DNA from 2 places in the Cupriavidus sp. KB_39 genome. Region 2 is predicted to be linked to the other one. Evidence: predicted binding sites of a transcription regulator. Region 2 holds the regulator's gene; the other holds the start of a gene.
The links. Region 2 encodes LexA, which represses DNA repair genes until DNA is damaged. Its sites were predicted from a motif close to ACTGTATNNNNATACAGT; they were not measured.

Region 1 (4,418 bases), on a different contig from region 2:
GCCTAAATCGTCGGGGTATACGCTAGCGGGCGGAACTTCCCCCGAGGCGCCCGGGTTGCTGCGCTGCGGTTGGGCGCGGCACCGGGCGGGCCACGCGGTACGGCGGGGCGGGAATCTTGCTATGCAGCATCGGCCCCGGCAGGGGCTTGCGGGGGAGGTGGGGCGACGTGCGGGACGGCTTCGGCCCCGGCCGGCGGGGCAGGGTGGCCGTCAGGTTCGAACTCGTGGTCGGCGCGGTTCATGCGCCAGGCGTAGAGCGCGGCCATCGCCACGTAGACGATCAGCGCCCCCTGGGCGCCCACCCAGAACGAGAAGGGCCAGCCGAAGAAGTCGAAGCGCAGCTCTCGCGCGTACCAGCTCACCACGAACGACACCACGAACCACACTACCAGCAGCGCGCCGATCCAGCGCCGGTTGTGGCGCCACGCGCGGCGCTCCTGCGGCGACATGCGGTCGCGCGGGGGCTTTCTCATGCCGGCTCCCCGGTGCCGGTGCCGTTGCCGTTCTGGGCGCGGCGCAGCGTCACGCGCAGCCGCGTGCCGGCCAGCCGGGGCGACGGCTGGTAAACGTGATCGTCGATGGCCACCTCGCCGCCATGCTGCTGCACGATCTCGCGCACGATGGCGAGGCCCAGCCCGCTGCCCTCGGTATTGGTGCCGAGCACGCGGTAGAAGCGCTCCATCACCCGTTCGCGCTCGGACGGGGCGATACCCGGCCCGGTGTCCTCCACATCGAGATAGGCGAACGGCTCGAACGGYTCGGCGGCCACGCGCACGGTGGCATGGCCGCCGGACGGCGTGTAGCGGATCGCGTTGTCCAGCAGGTTGTTGAGCATCTCGGTCAGCATCAGGCGGTTGCCGGTGATGGTCACCGGGTGGTCGTCGGCTTCCAGCCCCAGGTCGATGCGGCGCGCCCACGCCTGCGGCAGCCAGTCCTTGACCACCTCACGCGCCAGCGCGGTGAGGTCCAGCGGCGCCATGCCGCCCGCGCCGGCCAGGTTCTCCATGCGCGCCAGCGAAAGCAGCTGCGTCACCAGGTGCGCGGTGCGTTCGGAACTGCCGGCGATCTGCGCCAGCGAGCGGCGCAATTCCTCGGGCGACTGCTCGCGCTGCGCCAGCTCGGCCTGCATGCGCAGCCCGGCCAGCGGCGTCTTCATCTGATGCGCGGCATCGGCGATAAAGCGCTTCTGCGTCTGCACGGACTGGTCCAGTCGCGCCAGCAGGTCATTGAACGATGCCACCAGCGGCGTGATCTCCTGCGGCGCGGCGGTCTCGTCGATGGGGCTCGTATCGCCGGGGTTGCGCGCCCGGATGCGCTGCTGGATCGCGGTCAGCGGCGCCAGCCCGCGCGTGAGGCCGAACCAGACCAGCACCACGGCCAGCGGCAGGATCACGAACTGCGGCAGGATCACGCCCTTGATGATTTCGTTGGCCAGCCGCGCGCGCTTGTCGAGCGTCTCGGCCACCTGCACCAGCACCGGCTGGGAGCCGGCGCTTTTCAGGTCGACATAGGTATAGGCCACGCGTACGTCGTTGCCGGCCACGCGGTCGTCGCGCAGGGACACCAGCCCGGCATGGCCCTGGTCCTCCTCGGACGGCAGCGGCAGATCGTGGTCGCCGGCCACGTACTCGCCGCGCTTGCCCACCACCTGGTAATAGATATTGTCGGTTTCGTCGGCCCGCAGGATCTCGCGCGCGGAGAGCGGCAGCTGCAGCGTCACGCGGCCGTTCACCTCGCGCACCTGCTGGGACAGCACGATGGCGCTGGCCTCCAGCGCGCGGTCGAACGGACCGTTGGCGATGGATTTGGCGACGAGGTAGGTGACCGCAATGCTCATCGGCCAGAGCAGCAGCAGCGGGGCGAGCATCCAGTCGAGGATCTCGCCGAACAGCGAGCGCGGGGAGGGATGGGCGGACGATTCTTCCAGGTGCGGCAGGGCGTCGGCCAGCGCGGCGTCCTCCGCCGCGGCGTCGGCCAGGGTCGGCAGGGGCGGCGGCGAGTTGGGCAGGGGGGGCAGGGCCGGCGGGCGGCCCCAGCGCAGTCTCAGCAGGCGCATGCCGCCCCCGGATCAGCCATGCGCCGCCATCACCGGCTGGAACTTCTCCAGGCAGTAACCCAGGCCGCGCACCGTGGCGATGCGGATGCCACCCACTTCGATCTTCTTGCGCAGCCGGTGCACATAGACCTCGATGGCGTTGTTGCTGACTTCCTCGCCCCACTCGCAGAGGTGGTCCACCAGTTGTTCCTTGGAAACCAGCCGCCCGCTGCGCGTGAGCAGGATCTCCAGCAGGCCGATCTCGCGTGCGGACAGGTCCAGCATCTGCTCGTTCAGYTAGGCGATGCGGCCGACCTGGTCGAAGGCCAGCGGCCCGTGGCGCATCAGCGTGGCGCCGCCGCCCGCGCCGCGCCGGACCAGCGCGCGCACGCGCGCCTCCAGCTCGGACAGCGCGAAGGGCTTGGCCATGTAGTCGTCGGCGCCCAGGTCCAGGCCCTTGACCCGCTCYTCCACGCCATCGGCGGCGGTCAGGATCAGCACCGGCAGCATCGCGCCGCGCGTGCGCAGGCGCTTGAGCACCTCCAGGCCGGGCATGCGGGGCAGGCCGAGGTCCAGGATCAGCAGGTCGAAATGCTGGGTCGACAGGGCCGAATCGGCTTCCACGCCGTTGGCGACGTGGTCGACGGCGTAGCCGGAATGCCGCAGCGAGCGCGTGAGCCCGTCTGCCAGCACGTCGTCATCTTCCGCAATCAGAATGCGCATGGTTGTCTCCACCCTGTTGCCAGCATCGCACGCCACGCGGTTGCGGAACCGGTGGGGCTTGCCAAGCATACTGTTTTTTTATACAGTACCCGACATTCCGCAGGCTGCCTTGTGGGCAGCCGGGTCGGGTCGCACGCCAGATCACTTTTCAGGCCGATTTCCGTCGGAAATCGCTTAAAAATCAGGCGTCGCGCCGCATGCGGCCTATTTATACACCATTGACTGAAGGACGACCATGGACGACAAGAAGGCCGGCGCCGGCGTGAGCGCTGAGAAGCAGAAGGCGCTTGCCGCCGCGCTCTCCCAGATCGAGAAGCAGTTCGGCAAGGGCTCGATCATGCGTCTGGGCGATGGCGAGATCGAAAAGGACATCGAGGTGGTGTCGACCGGCTCGCTGGGGCTCGATATCGCGCTGGGCGTCGGCGGCTTGCCGCGCGGCCGCGTGGTGGAGATCTATGGTCCGGAATCGTCGGGCAAGACCACGCTGACGCTGCAGGTGGTGGCCGAGATGCAGAAGCTGGGCGGCACCTGCGCCTTTATCGACGCGGAACACGCGCTGGACGTGAACTACGCCGGCAAGCTGGGCGTGAACGTGGGTGAACTGCTGATCTCCCAGCCGGACACCGGCGAGCAGGCCCTGGAAATTACCGACGCCCTGGTGCGCTCGGGCTCGATCGACCTGATCGTGATCGACTCGGTGGCCGCARTGGTGCCGAAGGCCGAAATCGAGGGCGAAATGGGCGATTCGCTGCCCGGCCTGCAGGCCCGCCTGATGAGCCAGGCGCTGCGCAAGCTGACCGGTACGATCAAGCGCACCAACTGCCTGGTGATCTTCATCAACCAGATTCGTATGAAGATCGGTGTGATGTTTGGTTCACCTGAAACGACCACCGGCGGCAATGCGCTGAAGTTCTACGCCTCGGTGCGCCTGGACATCCGCCGCATCGGCTCGATCAAGAAGGGCGACGACGTCATCGGCAACGAGACCAAGGTCAAGGTGGTGAAGAACAAGGTGTCGCCGCCGTTCCGCGAGGCATTCTTCGACATCCTCTACGGCCAGGGCATTTCCCGTCAGGGCGAGATCATRGACCTCGGCGTGGATGCCAAGATCGTCGAGAAGTCGGGCGCGTGGTACAGCTACAACGGCGAAAAGATCGGCCAGGGCAAGGACAACGCGCGCGAATACCTGCGCGAGAACCCTGACATCGCCGCTGAGATCGAGAACAAGGTCCGTGCGGCGCTGGGCGTGGTGGCGATGAACGCCGCTGTCGTCAGCGCGCCGGCCGAAATCGAAGGCTGAGGCGGAGCTTTCTCCGCCCCTCGGAAGCCGTCGCAGATCGTGCGGCGGCTTTTTTTATTGGTACTGCACTGTCGATGACCCCCTGATGGCTGGCTCCCGCCCCCCGCTCTCGCTGAAGGCCCGCGCCGTTGGCTACCTGTCGCGCCGCGAGCACAGCCGCGCCGAACTGCGGCGCAAGCTGGCGCCGCACGCCGAGACGCCCGAGGAGGTGGATACCCTGCTCGACGCGCTCGAGCGCGAGAACTGGCTCTCCAACGACCGCTTCGTCGATAGCCTGGTCCATCGCCGCGCCAGCCGCTATGGCGCCGCCCGGGTGATGCAGGAGGCCAAGACCCATCAGCTCGGCAATGAACAACTGCA
Region 2 (4,418 bases):
TGATCTTGCCGTTATCGCCGATGAAGTCCTTCAGGGTGTCCAGATCCTTGTAGTCGATCTGTTCCACGCCAGCCACGGTGAAGCGGCAGAAGCGCTTGCGCTTGAACAGCGGGTTCTGTTGCTGGAAGCGCTTCTTGTTCTTGTTGTCACGTTTGACGAATGCCATGATTCAATCCTTTACGAATGCTTTACATCCAGTGATGTGAAAGACGAGTGCCTTGCTGTTGCGGTGCCTGCGGGTGAGGAATCCTTCGCAGTCGAGCAGCGTGCCGAGCGGTAACCGCTCCAGACGCTGGCCGACGGGACCGATCCCCATCGCCGCGATGGCGAATTCCACCTGCCGGGGCGTTTCCGCCTCCATGACCTCGCCGGCATGCTGCAGGATGCAGTTGACGACGGGCACACCGGCCGGGGTGTAGCGCAGSGCATCGCGCTCCGCGAGGGTGGCGGTCAGCCTTAACTGGTTCACCGCTGTGCTCCCCCGCTCTCGCTACCTGGCCTGCCGTGGCGGATTTCGCCTGCCACGACCGGCACCGCAGACTGCATTCAGGCAGCCTGGCCTTCCGTGGTCGTTTGCGCGGCCTTGCGGGCTTCTTCGCGCTGCACTTCCTTCATCATCGGCGAAGGAGCGGTCTCGGCCTTCTTGGTCTGCACGATCAGGTGACGCAGCACGGCGTCATTGAACTTGAAGGCGTGCTCGAGTTCGGCCAGGGTTTCCTTGCCGCATTCGATGTTCAGGCAAACGTAGTGAGCCTTGGCCAGCTTCTGGATCATGTAGGCCATCTGACGGCGGCCCCAGTCTTCCACGCGGTGAACCTGGCCGTTTTGCGACGTGACGAGCTGCTTGTAACGCTCGATCATCGCCGGCACTTGTTCGCTTTGGTCCGGATGGACGATAAATACGATTTCGTAATGACGCATTGACGCTCCTTTTGGATGTAGCCACCCGGGCGCCATGTCCGGTGTAGCAAGGTTGAATAGCCCGCGAGTATAGCCCGGTTCCGAGCCAGCACGCAAGCCGGCATCCCGGCAGGACGCTGGGAATCTCTCAGTATTGTCGGAAAACAGCCTGCAGGCGAGCCGGATCGGTGCCAAGCGACGCATCCGCCGCCAGCGCCACCAGCAGCAGCACGCGCGCCTTGTACGGATTGAGATTGCCGGCGGAGGCGAATTCGCCCGAGGCCAGGCGCGGGCGTGCCGGCCCCGCCACATGGCCGGCGCCCGTGCGGGAGCTTCGCACCACGGCCACGCCTCGCGCAGCTGCATCGGCGAGCGCGTCGCCCAGCGTCTCATGAACCGAGCCATTGCCGGTGGCCGCCACCACGAACCCCTTTACGCCGGCCGAGACCATCGCATCCACGGCCACCCTGCCCGGCTGGGCATAGCTCGCCACGATTTCGACAAGTGGCCACGCCGTAGGCACGGGCAGCGCTGGCGCGTCGCCGGGGGCGAACGCGCGTCCAAAGCGCACGTAGGCATCCTGCACGAAACCAATTGGCCCGCCCGCCGGCGACGTGAACGCATTGACCGCCGAGGTATGGGCCTTGGCGACATCGCGGGCCGCATGAATTTCCTGGTTCAGGACCACGAGCACGCCCTGCCCGCGCGCATCCGGGCTTGCCGCCACGCGCACTGCGTCGAGCAAATTCAGCGGACCATCGGCCGAGAGCGACGTGGACGGGCGCATTGCCGCGGTCAGCACCACCGGCACCGCGCTCCGCTGCGTCAGGTGCAGGAACATCGCCGTTTCTTCAAGCGTGTCCGTGCCGTGGGTAATCACCACGCCCACCACATCGGGCTGCGCGACCCAATGCGCCACCCGCGCGGCAAGCGTCGCCCACAGGCTGAAGGCCATGTCCTTGCTGTCGATCTGGGCCACCTGCTCCGTCTCCACACGGGCCACCTCGCCCAGCGCAGGCACGGCCTGGATCAGCGACGAGACCGGCACGGTGGCCGCGCGGTACTGCGCACTGCTGGCGGGGCTGGCGGACGAGCCTGCGATGGTGCCGCCGGTGGCGAGCACGACGATGCGGGGCAATGACGTAGACATATAGCGAGAAAATCGAGCGAGTGAGCGGGTGGTGCAGGCGATTGTAACTGTGGCACGCCGAGGGCCGCCGCTCTCGCAAACCCGTGTCGCCGGGCGCACTGGAGTCCGCCTGGTGTCGCGCATGCCCCACATTGCCACTGCAAATTGTGCTTGCACTTCACTRGATACTGTATAAAATCACAGCATACTGTTTAAACATACAGTGCTTCGGCACCACGAGAGACCGGCGACCCATGGCGACCCTGACACCCCGGCAACAGCAGATCTTCGACCTGATCCGCAACACGATCCGGCACACCGGCATTCCGCCGACCCGTGCCGAGATCGCGTCCGAATTCGGTTTCTCCTCGCCCAACTCTGCCGAGGAACACCTGCGAGCGCTGGCCCGCAAGGGCGTGATCGAGCTGACGCCAGGCGCGTCGCGCGGCATCCGCCTCAAGGTGGCACGTAGCGATTCGGAGATGACGGACCAGTTCTCGCTGCCGATGGCCGGCGTGATGCAGCTGACGCTGCCGCTCGTGGGCCGCGTGGCCGCAGGCAGCCCGATCCTTGCCGCAGAGCACATCGACCGTCAGTACCAGGTAGACGCCTCGGTATTTGATGATCGACCTGATTACCTGCTGCGCGTGCGGGGCCTGAGCATGCGCGATGCCGGCATCCTCGACGGCGACCTGCTCGCCGTCAGGAAAGCCAGCGAAGCCGCCAACGGCAAGATCGTCGTCGCGCGGATCGGCGACGATGTGACCGTCAAACGCCTGAAGCGGCGCGGCGACATGATCGAGCTGATCGCCGAAAACCCGGATTTCGAGAATATCGTGGTGCAGGCCGGCCGCGAGGAATTTTCGCTGGAAGGCATCGCCGTCGGGCTAATCCGCTCCTCGGGCTTCTGACTTCCGAGACCGGACGGGCGGCCGCCTGTCCTGGTCCCCAGTTTTGCAGTGCCAACGCCGCCCCGTTCTCTCCGGACGACGGGCGTGGACTCCTGCTGTCGCAAACTTCGAGGTGCCGCCATGCTGCCAGTCAACCACACCGCTTCCCGCCGCCCGGTCAAGCCCGTGCCGTTCCGCCAAACCAAGGGCGTGCGCGTCTACCAGGGCGCCCAGCGTCGTACGATGGTCGGCAGCATGGCTGCAATCTGCCGGATGCTGGAACTTGCGGATATGCCCGACAAACTGGACGCATGAACCGCTAGCGGCGGATCCGCGTCGCCCAAATCATTGTAAATAGTGCAGTTGCGAGCCCACCACGTGAAATTAAGAGAACGTTTAATTCGTCGTGAGAGGTGCTTTACACTCGATGGCGCGCATCCGTAGTACTGGCGCATTGGCGCCGATGCGCGAAACCGGAACTTGTCGACCCCGCCGAGTGCCGGTTTTTTTTCGCCCTCCCCGGCTGGATCAGGTACCAGGATACATGCCAGTCATGTTCTTGCGCAGACGGTCCCACAGCATACGCACGCCCCGCACGGTCCCGCTCAGACCCGCCGAGTAGCCAGGGTCGTAGTAGTGAATCAGCAACGACCGGCGCTCGCCAACTTCCACATCAAGGTTGGCATGCTGGAGCACAAAGCCGTTGAAGACATAGACGCTGCCCGGCTCCACCGGCACGCGGTTGCAGCGGCCACGGCGCAGATCCCGTAGCGTCAMCCATTTTCTGATGGGAAACGGCAGATTGCGCTGAATGCCATGACGAAGCTTGCAAAAAACATTGGCCACAGTGGATACCGCCAGCCGTGGCGGGTGATAAACCAGCAGATCACCGTTGCAAACGCCATCGGGGGCGAGCTTCAGCGGAATCAGCAGCGTCAGCAGATGCGAATCGTAGTGGCGGCAATGGCTCTCGTTGCGCGTATACGTGCTGGCACAACGAATCACGTGGAACGCTTCCCAACGCAGCGACTTCTTCAGGAGCGTGGTGGCCATGGCCCGAGTCTCGGCGCACACCGTCTCCTCGAGCTTGCGGAAGGCTTCATTGCGACGTAGTAACTCAGCCATTGCGAATGGCTCGGCACGCTCGGGCTGTTCGCCGAAGGATCGATCGATAGCCGCGTTAATGGCAGCCAAGGTCGGCATCGGYATCACACTGGAAAATGCCGCCAGTGCTACATCAGGGTTGAATCGAATTCGCTCCGCCACGGCATGACCTCGCGCTTCGTATAGGTGATTTGCCTAGATGATATGGATTAGACCATTTGGCCCGCCGTGAAGCGTAGCGAAAATCATTCTCGAAAACTTGTCACTATGTGGGCTGTCGCACATGATCCGGGAACAAAGCCCAGTGCATCCACGCCCCCGACGGTTTTCCGGCACATGGGCCGATCAACGATTATTCTTTGGGTGAAGGATCGACGGACACTGGCTGACGATAT

Region 1: the regulator LexA is predicted to act here: its motif matches at 2,828-2,845, upstream of recA (recombinase RecA).

The regions. Positions count from the first base shown of each region.
Region 1 is NZ_JBFREV010000020.1:7,366-11,783, reverse strand. Features, by position in the region: gene AB4Z27_RS16035 (DUF4212 domain-containing protein) at 120-473, opposite strand; gene AB4Z27_RS16030 (sensor histidine kinase N-terminal domain-containing protein) at 470-2,056, opposite strand; gene AB4Z27_RS16025 (response regulator) at 2,069-2,758, opposite strand; gene recA (recombinase RecA) at 2,994-4,058, shown strand; gene recX (recombination regulator RecX) at 4,144-4,418, shown strand, end outside.
Region 2 is NZ_JBFREV010000016.1:112,711-117,128, reverse strand. Features, by position in the region: gene rpsR (30S ribosomal protein S18) at 1-166, opposite strand, end outside; gene priB (primosomal replication protein N) at 170-469, opposite strand; gene rpsF (30S ribosomal protein S6) at 547-921, opposite strand; gene AB4Z27_RS14455 (asparaginase) at 1,049-2,092, opposite strand; gene lexA (transcriptional repressor LexA) at 2,284-2,940, shown strand; gene AB4Z27_RS14445 (hypothetical protein) at 3,061-3,234, shown strand; gene AB4Z27_RS14440 (hypothetical protein) at 3,448-4,185, opposite strand.